DNA from 3 places in the Pseudoalteromonas sp. KG3 genome. Region 2 is predicted to be linked to each of the others. Evidence: predicted binding sites of a transcription regulator. Region 2 holds the regulator's gene; each other region holds the start of a gene.
The links. The regulator MetJ, encoded in region 2, represses methionine synthesis genes. The targets are predictions, from matches to a motif close to TAGACGTCTAGACGTCTA.
Positions count from the first base shown of each region.

Region 1 (4,551 bases), 1.9 Mb from region 2:
ATGACTGAAGGCTTAGAGCCTGTGGCAAACAGCGTGGCGGTAAAAGGGCGATTAAAAACCCCGATGAGTGGCGAACAGTTCGCACAAAAGATAGCAAGGGTATTAAACCGAGAGCCATTGGTTAGTTTAGTACGCGATGAACCAATTGAAACAATTGCGTGGTGCACTGGCGGTGGCCAAGGGTATATCGATTTGGCGGCAAACCAAGGCATAGATGCATACCTAACTGGCGAGGCATCAGAGCAAACCATCCATAGCTCCCGAGAACAGCATATTGATTTTTTTGCCGCAGGCCATCACGCCACCGAGCGCTATGGTATAAAAGCGCTCGGTGAGTTATTGGCTGAGCAACATGGCTTTGATGTAACCTTTATTGATATAGATAACCCAGTATAACCCTGAACTTGATTTAGAGCGCTTCTGGATCAATCCAGCGGCGCACGTTTATCCACGCACTTCCTAGTACTTCATGCCAATAACTGGTAACGGCCTTGAGCACTTCTACATTTGGAATATATTGTTTGTGAGCAGGCCAGGCGGAGAAATCATAAAAATCCGTAGCGGCAGGGATCACGTCAACACCTTGGGCGTTAAATAAATTGGTTGCCCGTGCCATATGACTGGCAGAGGTGACCAGTGCCACTTTAAAATCAACAAGCGTTGGCGCTAAAAGCCGTGCTTCGTCGGCGGTATCCATGGCTGCGGGGTTTTGTTTGATGCGCGCCGCATCCATTCCTAAGCTGATGGCAGTTTGTTGCATCAAGCTACTATTGGTGACTTTTGCATAGCCACCGCCTGAAACAATAAGTTGCGCATTAGGGTAAATGTTGGCTAACCGCAGGCCTTCTATTAAGCGACTTTTAGCGCAATTACCGAGCTGACTATTGGCACTAAGTTGTGGGTTGGGATTTACGTCGCAACCCAGTACCACTATTTTATCGAGTGCTGGCTGCTGATTTGAGTGAAAGGTGTATTTTAATTGCGAACTTGGATCTATTATTTGTTGGCCAATAAATGGGGTGCTGACCAGCAGTAAAAAGCTGATTGCGAAGATACCAATATACGCGCTGAGCTTATTGGTGCGCAGCGCGATAACCAGAGCGATAAAGCACAGTATTCCCAATAACGGTAACGGCATAAGCATTGCGCCGAGGATTTTTTTTAATTCAAACATTACAGTAGCACACATAAAAGGGTTTTTTGTATGCTACTGGGTTACTGTTATTTTATCGACCGTTATTTAACTTACAGGTATTTAAAAAGTGGCGATAGACTGGATTGTCTTTCATATTCTTTTTCATCGCTAAATACATCGGCCGTGTTAAGCCCAGCGCACCCAACGGAATTGATTTTATCAGCCCTTGGCTTTCATAAGGTGTGACTAACCAATCTGGTAATGCCGCAACGCCCATTCCCGCGCTTACTAGTTGAAAAATTAATAAGCCTTGATCAACCGTTTTTAAAGTACCGTCATAGCGTGCATTTTGAATGAAATGCTTAAATATATCCTGACGTTCACGAGGAATAGGGTACGAAATAATGGTTTCGTTTTTTAGATCAAGGGCTGTGACATAGGCTTTTTTTGCCAGTTCATGATCAGGGGCAACAATGAGCTTAAGTTTAAAATCAAATAAATGTGCGTATTCAAGTTTATCTGGCTCACGAATATCTGAGGTTAATACTAAGTCCAGTTCATCGCTGAGCAGATCAGGTATAGCGTCATAACTAAAGCCGCGCTCGTAATCCACTTTAATATCTGGCCAAAAGTTATTGAATTCTTTAATCGTCGGTAGTAACCAATGAAAACAGGCGTGGCATTCTACACTTAGGCGTAATTGTGAGATTGGTTGGTTAAGACTTTCTTTCAAACGACACTTAGTCGCCTCAACGCGAGGCAGTACTTCGTTTGCAAGTTCTAGCAATAGCATACCTTGCGGAGTAAAACGTACCGGTTGAGTTTTACGTTCAAATAGTTGGCAATCAAGCTTGTTTTCTAAATCTTTGATTTGATGTGATAAAGCAGATTGAGTCAAAAATAATTCCCGCGCAGTATTCACCAAAGAACCGGTTTCTTTCAAGGTTGCGATGGTTTTCAAATGTTTTACATCAATCATCTTTAATAATTCTCATGGTAAAAGTGAGCTGAACTCAGATTGCAGACATAATACGCTTTTATTAAAGGTGCTTCAACGTCTAGATGGCTAAATAACGTCATTTTTTCACGTAAAGTTTACAAGTTCACTATAGCATTAAATTTGACAGCGTTGTCATTGTATTTTTTTAGATTATTAAAATTATTTCCATGAATTTACCTCACGTTAGAACTGAGAAAGCATCAATTGTACGATTGCAATCACGAGTGTAGATTTTAGCCATCTAAACAGCTAAATAGAGATTAGAGCATATGGCACAATTACATAACTTAGGCTTTCCGCGAATAGGTAAAAAGCGCGAATTGAAATTTGCAGTTGAATCATATTGGGCAGGTAACATCACTCAAGCAGAGCTATTAGCGCAAGGGGAGGCGATCCGCGCAGAAAATTGGGCACTGCAGGCTGATGCTGGTATTGATTTATTACCGGTGGGCGACTTTGCTTGGTACGACCATGTACTGGCTACCAGTTTATTAGTTGGTGCTATCCCTGAGCGTCATCAAACAGCGGATGGCAGCGTGGATCTGGATACCTTGTTTGGTATTGGTCGTGGCCGCGCACCAACAGGTTGTGCATGTGCAGCCAGCGAAATGACCAAGTGGTTTAACACTAACTATCATTATATTGTGCCTGAGCTTAGCAGTGATCAGCAGTTTCAATTAACTTGGAGCGAGTTATTTGAACACGTTGCCCAAGCACAAAAATTAGGTTATCAAGCAAAAGCGGTGTTATTGGGCCCTGTCAGTTACCTTTATTTAGCTAAATGTGCAGGTAAAGAGTTTGATAAATTAAGTTTACTTGAAAAGCTACTGCCCGTTTATCAACAGGTATTAGCTAAACTTGCTGCGCAAGGGGTTGCGTGGGTACAAATTGACGAGCCTATTTTGGGCCTTGAACTTGCACAAGATTATCGCAATGCATTAAAAACGAGCTTAAATGCATTAGCCGGACAAGGTGTAAAGTTGCTACTTGCCAGTTATTTTGACTCAGTAACTGCTTATTATAACGATATTGCTGACTACCCAGTTGATGGTGTGCACTTTGACTGTGTTGCAAGCGATGTAGATGTGACAACGCTTGATTTGCTATTAAGTCCATCACAAGTGCTGTCGCTTGGTGTTATCAACGGTCGTAATATATGGCGCGCTGACTTAGAAGTTGTCTATGCAAATGTAAAAGACATTGCTGCAAAGCGTGCTGATAACTTATGGCTTGCGCCGTCGTGTTCCTTATTACATACCCCAGTGGATTTAGACCAAGAGCAACAGCTTGATGATGAGCTGCGTTCGTGGCTTGCATTCGCGAAACAAAAAGGCCAAGAACTGGCATTACTAAAAGCGGCACTTGCAAGTAATGATGTCAGCGCGTTGCAAAGCTACTGCGCACCAGTTAAAGCACGTTTAACGTCAAAGCGGGTGAATAATCTTGCTGTGCAGCAACGTGTCAGTGCATTAACGGCAACAGATGGTGAGCGCAACAGCGTATTTGCTCAGCGTATCGAAAAGCAACATGCGGCGCTTGATTTGCCGCTATTACCAACCACAACGATAGGGTCGTTCCCGCAAACACAGGCTATTCGTAAAGCCCGACGTGATTTTAAAGCCGGGGAGTTATCCGCTGCACAATACCAATCGCAAATGGCGGCAGAAATTCGTTACGCGGTTGAAGAGCAAGAAGCGCTCGATCTTGATGTATTAGTGCACGGAGAAGCTGAGCGAAACGACATGGTTGAGTATTTTGGAGAGCTCCTTGAAGGCTTTGCTTTTACTCAATTTGGCTGGGTACAAAGTTACGGCTCACGCTGTGTGAAACCGCCAGTCATTTGGGGCGATGTCTCACGTGAACAGCCAATGACGGTTGAGTGGAGTAAATATGCGCAATCGCTGACTGACAAGAAAATGAAAGGCATGCTCACAGGCCCTGTGACGATTCTATTTTGGTCATTCATTCGTGATGATTTAGATAAGCCAACCATAGCTAATCAAATAGCACTTGCACTGCGCGATGAAGTGGTTGATCTGCAAAATGCGGGTATTGAAATCATTCAAATTGATGAACCTGCATTTCGTGAAGGTATGCCGCTAAAAGCCAGCCAATGGCAAGCATACTTGGAATGGGCTGCGTATGCATTTAGGGTGTCTGCCAGTGGTGTGAAAGATGAAACGCAAATTCATACGCATATGTGCTACGCCGAGTTTAATGACATCATTGCTGCGATTGCAGATATGGATGCTGATGTGATCACCATTGAAACGTCGCGTTCAAACATGGAGTTACTTGCAGCATTTGAGGATTTTGCATACCCGAATGATATTGGTCCTGGGGTGTATGATATTCACACACCGAATGTGCCCGACATTGCATGGATAAAAGCCTTGATCCACAAAGCGGCGCGAAA
Region 1 covers NZ_CP098523.1:1,014,432-1,018,982, reverse strand. The annotation lists gene NDQ71_RS04910 (Nif3-like dinuclear metal center hexameric protein) at 1-396, shown strand, start outside; gene NDQ71_RS04905 (YdcF family protein) at 410-1,174, opposite strand; gene NDQ71_RS04900 (LysR substrate-binding domain-containing protein) at 1,227-2,114, opposite strand; gene metE (5-methyltetrahydropteroyltriglutamate--homocysteine S-methyltransferase) at 2,405-4,551, shown strand, end outside.
Region 1: metE (5-methyltetrahydropteroyltriglutamate--homocysteine S-methyltransferase) is a predicted target of MetJ. The motif match lies at 2,370-2,387, and genes of this name have one in related genera.

Region 2 (4,551 bases):
TCAATGACTTCAAATAGGTCTTTGAGCTTGTCGGCGGGCACGTCGCTGTGTGTTTTTAAAGCCAATACCACTGCAACTTTACGTTGATTGCCAAACGGTACCATGACACGAGCCCCCACTTGAGGCGGTGTTGATAAACCGCTAAGTTGCGTTGGGATGCGATAATCAAAGGTGCGCTGCAACGGAACTTTTATAGCAACTTCAACAAAACTCATAACAACCCAAACAATAACTAGCAAGGAAGTTAATGTACTAAAATTACAGCTAAAAACCTAGCAGCGAATCTTGGCTTTAACGTTTTTGTTTAATTTATTAGCAAAAACACTATTTAAAGCTTGTAGCAAGCGGGGTTGTTGCATAGAATACGCGTCCTAAATAATTTGTTTTAACGACGTATGGTGCCAGACTACGGGTTTGGAGAGCGATGCGGCCTTAACTAGAGGTTTCTATGAAAGAAGGTATTCACCCTAAGTACGAAGTAATTTCAGCATCATGTTCATGTGGAAATAAATTCGAAACTAGTTCTACACTGTGTAAAGACATTCACTTAGACGTATGTTCTGCGTGTCACCCGTTTTACACTGGTAAGCAAAAAGTTTTAGACACTGGTGGCCGTGTTGATCGCTTCAACAAGCGTTTCGGTTCACTTAGCAGCAAGTAATGCTTGTTGTTTTGTCGGAAAAAAGCACCTTAGGGTGCTTTTTTTTATGCCTGTAATTAAAAAAACTGCGTCCATCTTGCCCTTAATTCCTGCCCATTTAGCGTTATTTACTGCATTCATTATGTTGTGACTATTTCCCACTTTTATAACCAGTATAGCGAGCAAATAACAGACAAATAGTGATTTATTCTCTATATTGATTATCGTGTTAAAGCGCTAGATTAAATGCTTTTGTCGATAAAGTTAACCTTTATGCTGCTAAATGTTGCTAACGTCTCACTTATGTGAATATCTACTTTTGCTGATAGTTTTTGCTTTAAATATTCACTTAACAAGCATTTTTGGTTGGGTTTTTTGATGCTTTATGTGGTTTTTATCGCTTTTAATTACAGTTTTTTTGCAAAACTTGACGATAAAACGCATAAAATTAACGGATATAGCATATAACAGGATAGACCTGATATTGCTTGAATTTAATTATAATATAGGTATCGTTCCCTATAAGAACTGCTTACTCTCACTTTCAACTTAATTTACTTGCAGGATAAAATCGCGTTATGTCAGATTTTCGTGAACAAGCTTTACATTACCATTCGCATCCCGTTCCAGGAAAAATCAGTGTCGAGCTAACTAAGCCGGCTGAAACAGTCCAAGATCTCGCTTTAGCATATAGCCCTGGTGTTGCAGAACCTGTACGTGAAATCGCTGCTGATCCTGCTAATGCCTATAAATACACAGGTAAAGGCAATATGGTTGCGGTTATTACTAACGGTACCGCAATCTTAGGTTTAGGTAACTTAGGGCCATTGGCGTCAAAACCAGTAATGGAAGGTAAAGCTTTATTATTTAAACGCTTTGCAGGCCTAGATTCGATTGATATTGAAGTAAAACACAATACCACTGAAGACTTTATTAATACGGTGGCAAACATCGCAGATACGTTTGGTGGCATTAACTTAGAAGATATTAAAGCGCCAGAATGCTTTGAAATCGAAAAGGCATTGATCGAACGTTGTAGCATTCCGGTGTTCCACGACGATCAACACGGTACTGCGATTGTTACAGCCGCAGGCATGATCAATGCACTTGAAGTGCAAGGTAAAGATATTGAAGATGCCATTATCGTGTGCTTAGGTGCAGGCGCGGCTGCGGTTGCATGTATGGAATTGCTGATTAAGTGTGGTGCATTGCGTGAACATATTTATATGCTAGACCGTAAAGGTGTGATCCATACTCGTCGTGATGATTTAAACGAATATAAACAGTTATTTGCTAACAATACTGATAAACGTACTTTGCAAGATGTAATTGCTGATGCCGATGTTTTTGTGGGGGTATCTGGGCCAAACCTATTAGCAGCTGAAGATCTAAAACTGATGGCTGATAGACCCGTAGTATTTGCGTGTTCAAACCCAGATCCAGAAATATCACCTGAGCTTGCTCACGGTGCACGAAATGATTTAATTATGGCGACGGGTCGTTCTGATTATCCAAACCAAGTAAATAACGTATTGTGTTTCCCATTTATTTTCCGCGGTGCACTCGATGTACGCGCCAGCAAAATTAATGATGAAATGAAAATTGCGGCGGTTGATGCTATTCGTAGTATTGTTAAAGAGCCAGTCCCTGCTGAAGTGTTAAAAGCAGCGGGTGTAGATAAGCTTGAATTTGGCCCTGAGTATATTATTCCAAAACCGATGGATCCGCGTTTATTACCGCGTATCGCTAAAGCTGTCGCGCAGGCGGCTATAGATTCGGGTGTTGCGCAAATCGATATGCCTGAAAATTACATGGCGTAACTTATTTGCTGGTTAATAAAAAACCTCAGTAACGTAAGTCGCTGAGGTTTTTTTTGTAGCCAATCCCTGAAGTATATTTTTGTTTAATCTTCGTTGAGTACAGGTACTTCTAGACCCATCTCAAGCATGATTTTCTTCACTTCTTCAGGTACTTTCTCTGGATTATCTTTACGTAAGTCTTCATCGTTTGGCAATGGTTGGCCAGTAAATGCGTGTAAAAATGCTTCACAAAGTAGTTCGCTGTTTGTTGCATGGCGAAGATTGTTAATTTGACGGCGAGTACGCTCATCAGTTAAAACTTTTAATACATTTAACGGGATCGAAACGGTGATCTTTTTAACTTGTTCTGATTTTTTCCCGTGTTCTGCGTATGGGTGAATATATTCACCATTCCATTTAGCCATAGGATGTGTCGTTGCCTCAGGTTGTTAATTGTTTGCGCGACCTTTTGCTGCGCAAAGATGCCGAAATTCTATCGTTTTAAATAAGATAGTCAAATACTAGTTATTTAGCCATCTAGCGACTTAAATGTTTTTACTGCCATAGTTACAGCTAAAACAGCATAAATGCTTTGACTTCTTAAATCCGATCCTCTAACCTTTTAGACGTCTAAACATCCATTTAATTGTAGGTGACGTTATGAGTCAAAAGAACAAAGCAACTATTGCAGTGCGTAATGGCATTGATGCAGATAAACAGCATGGCGCCGTTGTGCCTCCCATTCATTTATCGACCACCTACTCATTTGCTGATTTTGATACCAAGCGCCAATATGATTATGGCCGCAGCGGTAACCCAAATCGAGATATCTTAGCCGAAACCCTTGCAAAACTTGAAGGCGGCGCCAAGGGTATAATCACTGCAACCGGCATGGCGGCAGTGCATTTAGCCACGCAACTACTTAATAGTGATGATACTTTAGTGATCCCACATGATTGCTATGGTGGCAGCTATCGTTTATTTACCTCGCTTGAAAAGCGCGGGTTATTAAAATTAGTGGTTTTAGATTTAACTAAAGCTGAAAACCATCAAAAAATTCTTGAGATCAAACCAAAGCTTATTTGGATTGAAACACCCAGTAACCCAATTTTACGCTTAACAGATATTAAAGCGATCACCACAATTGCCAAGCAGTGCGGTGCGTTAGTCGGCGCTGATAACACCTTTTTGTCACCGGCGTTACAAAATCCCATTGAATTTGGTGTTGATATTGTGGTGCATTCAACCACTAAATATATTAATGGTCATTCTGATGTAGTGGGTGGGGCTGTGATTGCCGCAACGCAACAGTTAGGTGATGAGCTTGCATGGTGGGCTAATAATATTGGTATTACCGGCGCACCGTTTGATAGCTATTTAACCTTACGGGGCCTACGTACGTTGAATGTCCGCCTGCGTCAGCATCAAGAAAATGCCTTTATCATTGCTCAGTATTTAGAAAGCTCGCCCTATGTGAGCCAAGTATATTACCCTGGCCTTGAGTCTCACCCGCAACATGAGTTGGCAAAACAACAACAACGAGGCTTTGGTGGTATGGTAAGCTTTGATATTAAAGGTGATGTTAACGATGCCGCGGCATTTTTAACTAGCCTTGAAGAATTCAGCTTAGCGGAATCATTAGGTGGCGTAGAGAGCTTAATTTGCCACCCAGCAACCATGACGCATGCTGGAATGGAAGCAACCGCGCGTTTAGCGGCCGGAGTAGGTGATACTTTGATCCGTATTTCGGTCGGTATTGAAGACGCAAAAGATTTGCTGGCTGATTTAGATCGCGTATTTAATAAAGTGAAACCGGGTCAAGGCCTGCATGCAGCAACTACAGCAACATCGGTTTCGCAACAACAAGATAAAGAGCAATCAAGCTCATTTAAGCTGACTCCAGCACATACGGCTTTGTGGTAATAGAAAATGGTAAATATAGTTCATAAATTTGGTGGCTCTAGCTTAAGCTCAGCCGAGCGTTATCAGGCCGTTGCCAATATTATTTTAGCGCATACTGAAGCGGGTGACTGTGTGGTAGTTTCTGCCGCCGGTAAAACCACCAATACGCTAGTTAAGTTGTGGCAAAGCTACCAACAAGGTGATCAACAA
Region 2 covers NZ_CP098523.1:3,001,188-3,005,738, forward strand. The annotation lists gene priA (primosomal protein N') at 1-215, opposite strand, end outside; gene rpmE (50S ribosomal protein L31) at 449-661, shown strand; gene NDQ71_RS14210 (malic enzyme-like NAD(P)-binding protein) at 1,219-2,460, shown strand; gene metJ (met regulon transcriptional regulator MetJ) at 2,544-2,864, opposite strand; gene metB (cystathionine gamma-synthase) at 3,100-4,362, shown strand; gene metL (bifunctional aspartate kinase/homoserine dehydrogenase II) at 4,369-4,551, shown strand, end outside.

Region 3 (4,551 bases), 1.2 Mb from region 2:
TGTGCTTGGACACTTATGGTATAGCGATAAAATGTTAGGGTCATTTGTACGTAAAATGCAGCAGCGCTACCCGGATGCGTTATTCATTATTACTGGTGACCACTATAGTCGGCGTTATTTACATCCACGTCCTAATTTATATGAGTTGACTCATGTTCCTTTAGTTATTTATGGTAATGGGGTTAAATCGAGCATGCTGAACGCTCAAAAAATAGCTAGTCACATGGATATAGCACCAACATTGCTAAATTTAATAGCGCCCGCCAATACAGCATTTTATAGCGTAGGGCAGTCACTGTTTTCACCGACAGCCGAGCGTACTGTGTTTGGCTTTCAAACTGTTCGTAATAATAAGCAGTTATGGCGAGGTGATTTAAGCGCATTATATGAGTACTATGCTGTAAACTCCCTTGATAAAATACAGCTAATGCCAACACAAACACAAGCGTTTAAAGAGATCGATGCTGAAACAGAGCAAGCGTATAATCAATACATGGCGCAAGCGTGGCATTTGTTAACTCAAGGCAAAAAATAATTCCTAATGAGCTGTAAAGATACTAAACATGAACAAACCAAACATTAATTTAGTTAATAAGCCCAACGGTATCGGCTTAGGCCGTATTTTTAAGGCAACACAATGCTCTATCAAGGGGTTTAAAGCAGCTTATCAGGAAGAGTCGGCTTTTCGTACAGAACTGGTGCTAGGTGCTGTGTTACTGCCATTATCATTTTGGCTTGCACAATCATTGCAACATTGGGTGATGCTGGTTGTTAGCTTTTTATTTTTATTGATTGTTGAATTACTTAACTCGGCTATTGAAGCACTAACAGATCGCGTTGGCGTTGAATACCATGTGCTTTCTGGGCGCGCTAAAGATATTGCTTCAGCAGCAGTTAGCCTAGCGCTACTCGTTTTGCTAATAGTGTGGGGTGTTGCAGGGTATGAAAAAATACTTACATTGATAGGTTAGGGAGTTAGGTTACGGGCTACGTGCGACGAGCCCCTCGCCTACAAGTAACATCCAGCCCGCTTGTGTAGGTCGCCATTTATGGCGACAAGCGATTTACCACTGAGGGCAGGAGGCGCTGCGCGCTACACCGAGAAGAGAAGATATTAATAACTTTATTTAATTGCGCGGGGTAAACCCGCGCCTACGTTAGGTAGCAGCGAGTTTACCTCGCGACAAACATTTTATCCTTCGCGGTGGCAAGCCACTCGCCTACAAATAATACTCAGCGTCAAAAACCTTTTTGCACAAAGAGAAGTGAATGAGAGCAAATGAGAAAAAACGCCACTGGCTTCGAATACCCTCTAGTAGCTAGCCACTTCCTAAAACCTAGCCGCTATTTTTTCAATTACTTCTCTAAAGCGCAGCGCCTCATAACCTCTTTGTGAATAAATTACTTAAAGCACATAATCAGCAGGCATAAAAAAAGCGCCAATTGGCGCTTTTTCTGCATTCACCCAGAGGCTGGTATTAAAGACCAGCGGCTGCGCGAAGTGCGTCTGCTTTGTCAGTACGCTCCCAAGGGAATTCATCGCGACCAAAGTGGCCGTAAGCCGCTGTTGGTTGATAAATTGGGCGCTCAAGATCAAGCATTTGGATTAGGCCGTATGGGCGTAAGTCAAAGTGTTCACGAATAAGTTCGATTAAACGAGCTTCTTCTAATTTACTTGTACCAAAGGTTTCAACACTGATTGAGGTAGGCTCTGCAACACCAATTGCGTAAGACACTTGTAGCTCACACTTATCAGCAAGGCCAGCAGCAACCACGTTTTTAGCAACGTAACGTGCAGCGTATGCAGCTGAGCGGTCAACTTTTGATGGATCCTTACCAGAGAAAGCACCGCCACCGTGACGAGCCATACCGCCGTAAGTATCAACGATGATTTTACGACCAGTAAGACCACAGTCACCCATAGGGCCACCGATAACAAAACGGCCAGTCGGGTTGATAAAGAACTTAGTTGCTTTAGAGATAAGCTCTGCAGGCAATACTGGCTTGATGATAGTTTCCATCACGGCTTCGACTAAATCTTTTTGTGAAATGTCTTCACTGTGTTGAGTAGAAAGTACCACAGCATCAATGCTTACAGGCTTGCCATTTTCGTATGCAAATGTAACTTGTGATTTTGCATCTGGGCGTAACCAGTTTAGCTCGCCGCTTTTACGTACTTGCGCTTGACGCTGTACTAAACGGTGTGAGTAAGTGATAGGTGCAGGCATTAATACTTCAGTTTCGTTACATGCATAACCAAACATTAAACCTTGGTCACCAGCGCCTTGTTCTTCAGGGCTAGTACGGTCAACACCTTGGTTGATATCAGGTGATTGCTTACCGATAGTGTTTAAAATTGCACAAGAATCAGCATCAAAACCCATGTCTGAATGCGTGTAGCCAATTTCACGTACAGTTTTACGAGTGATTTCTTCAATATCAACCCATGCGCTAGTAGTGATTTCACCACCAACCATAACCATACCAGTCTTAACGTAAGTTTCACACGCAACACGGGCATGAGAATCTTGTTCTAAGATGGCATCAAGTACCGCGTCAGAGATTTGGTCCGCGATTTTATCCGGATGACCTTCAGAAACAGATTCAGAAGTAAATAAATGTTTTGCCATTGTCTTTCTGCTCACAAATATTGCGCTTCACAAACGTCGGTAAGAGCGCTAAAAAATTAAGGGGCGTATTTTATCTAAAACAACCATAGTTGCATAGTGTTTTTACGCCTAGACGTCTAAATAAAATTACTAATAACTTTTTGTTCTTAAAAAATTTTCATAATAGCCAATTTAATCAGGGTTTTTAATTGCACACAGCCCCCACAATAAGTAAGAATGGGTGTTCTTGAAAAACACACAACAACCAGCGCAAATACAGTTAAAGGTAGGAGAATTCATGCCGTCTCGCAAAGAACTTGCAAATGCTATTCGCGTCTTATCAATGGACGCAGTACAACAGGCCAAATCAGGCCACCCTGGAGCCCCTATGGGCATGGCTGATATCGCAGAAGTACTATGGCGCGATTATCTAAATCATAATCCAACAAATCCAGAGTGGGTAGACAGAGATCGATTTATACTCTCAAACGGCCACGGTTCAATGCTTATTTATTCTCTATTGCACTTAAGTGGTTATGATTTGCCAATTGAGGAAATTAAAAACTTCCGTCAAATGCATTCAAAAACACCTGGTCACCCAGAGTACGGTTATGCACCAGGGATTGAAACCACTACGGGCCCACTTGGTCAAGGGATCACAAATGCAGTCGGTATGGCGATTGCTGAAAAAGCATTAGCGGCACAATTTAACCGTGAAGGCCATGAGATTGTTGATCACCACACATATACGTTCTTAGGCGATGGTTGCTTAATGGAAGGTATTTCTCATGAAGCCTGTTCACTTGCCGGCACATTAGGCCTTGGTAAGTTAGTGGCGTTTTGGGATGACAACGGTATTTCAATCGATGGTGAAGTGGAAGGCTGGTTTAGTGATGATACCCCAGCACGCTTTAAAGCTTACGGTTGGCATGTAGTAAGTAATGTTGACGGCCATGATTCAGATGCAATTCGCGCAGCCATCGAAGAAGCACGCAGTGTGACTGACAAGCCAACGCTTATTTGTTGTAAAACAGTAATTGGTTACGGTTCACCAAATAAATCAGGTAGCCATGATTGTCACGGCGCACCACTAGGTGAAGACGAAATTAAAGCTGCTCGTGAGTTCCTTGGTTGGACTGGCGAGGCATTTGAAATCCCAGCTGATATATACAGCGAGTGGGATGGCAAAGAAAAAGGTAAGCAACTTGAAGCTAGCTGGGATGAGAAATTTGCCGCATACGCCGCTGCACACCCAGAATTAGCCGCCGAATTTAAACGCCGCACAAGCTCAGAGCTACCAGCTGATTGGGCTGAAAAATCACAAGCGTATATTGAGCAACTAGACGCAAACCCAGCAAATCCTGCATCGCGTAAAGCGTCGCAAGATGCACTAAACGCATTTGGCCCGTTATTACCTGAATTTATGGGCGGCTCTGCAGATTTAGCCGGTTCTAACCTAACAATTTGGAAAGGCTCGAAAGGCCTTGAAGCGAATGACGCAAGCGGTAACTACATCTATTACGGCGTACGTGAGTTTGGTATGTCAGCGATTATGAATGGTATTGCACTGCATAAAGGCTTTATTCCTTACGGCGCTACTTTCTTAATGTTCATGGAATACGCACGTAATGCAGTACGTATGGCTGCGTTGATGAAAGTGCCAAGTATTTTTGTATACACGCACGATTCAATTGGTTTAGGTGAAGATGGCCCAACTCACCAACCAGTAGAGCAAATTGCTAGCATGCGTTTAACGCCAAACCTTGTTAACTGGCGCCCGTGTGACCAAGTTGAGTCTGCAATTGCATGGCAACAAGCCATTGAACGTAAAGACGGCCCAACATCACTTATCTTTACTCGCCAAGGCCTTGAGCAGCAAACTCGCTCAGCACAGCAATTAAGCGATGTGAAAAAAGGTGGTTATGTACTGAGCTGTGATGGT
Region 3 covers NZ_CP098523.1:1,810,208-1,814,758, reverse strand. The annotation lists gene NDQ71_RS08560 (LTA synthase family protein) at 1-535, shown strand, start outside; gene NDQ71_RS08555 (diacylglycerol kinase) at 579-971, shown strand; gene metK (methionine adenosyltransferase) at 1,479-2,630, opposite strand; gene tkt (transketolase) at 2,908-4,551, shown strand, end outside.
Region 3: metK (methionine adenosyltransferase) is a predicted target of MetJ. The motif match lies at 2,732-2,749, and genes of this name have one in related genera.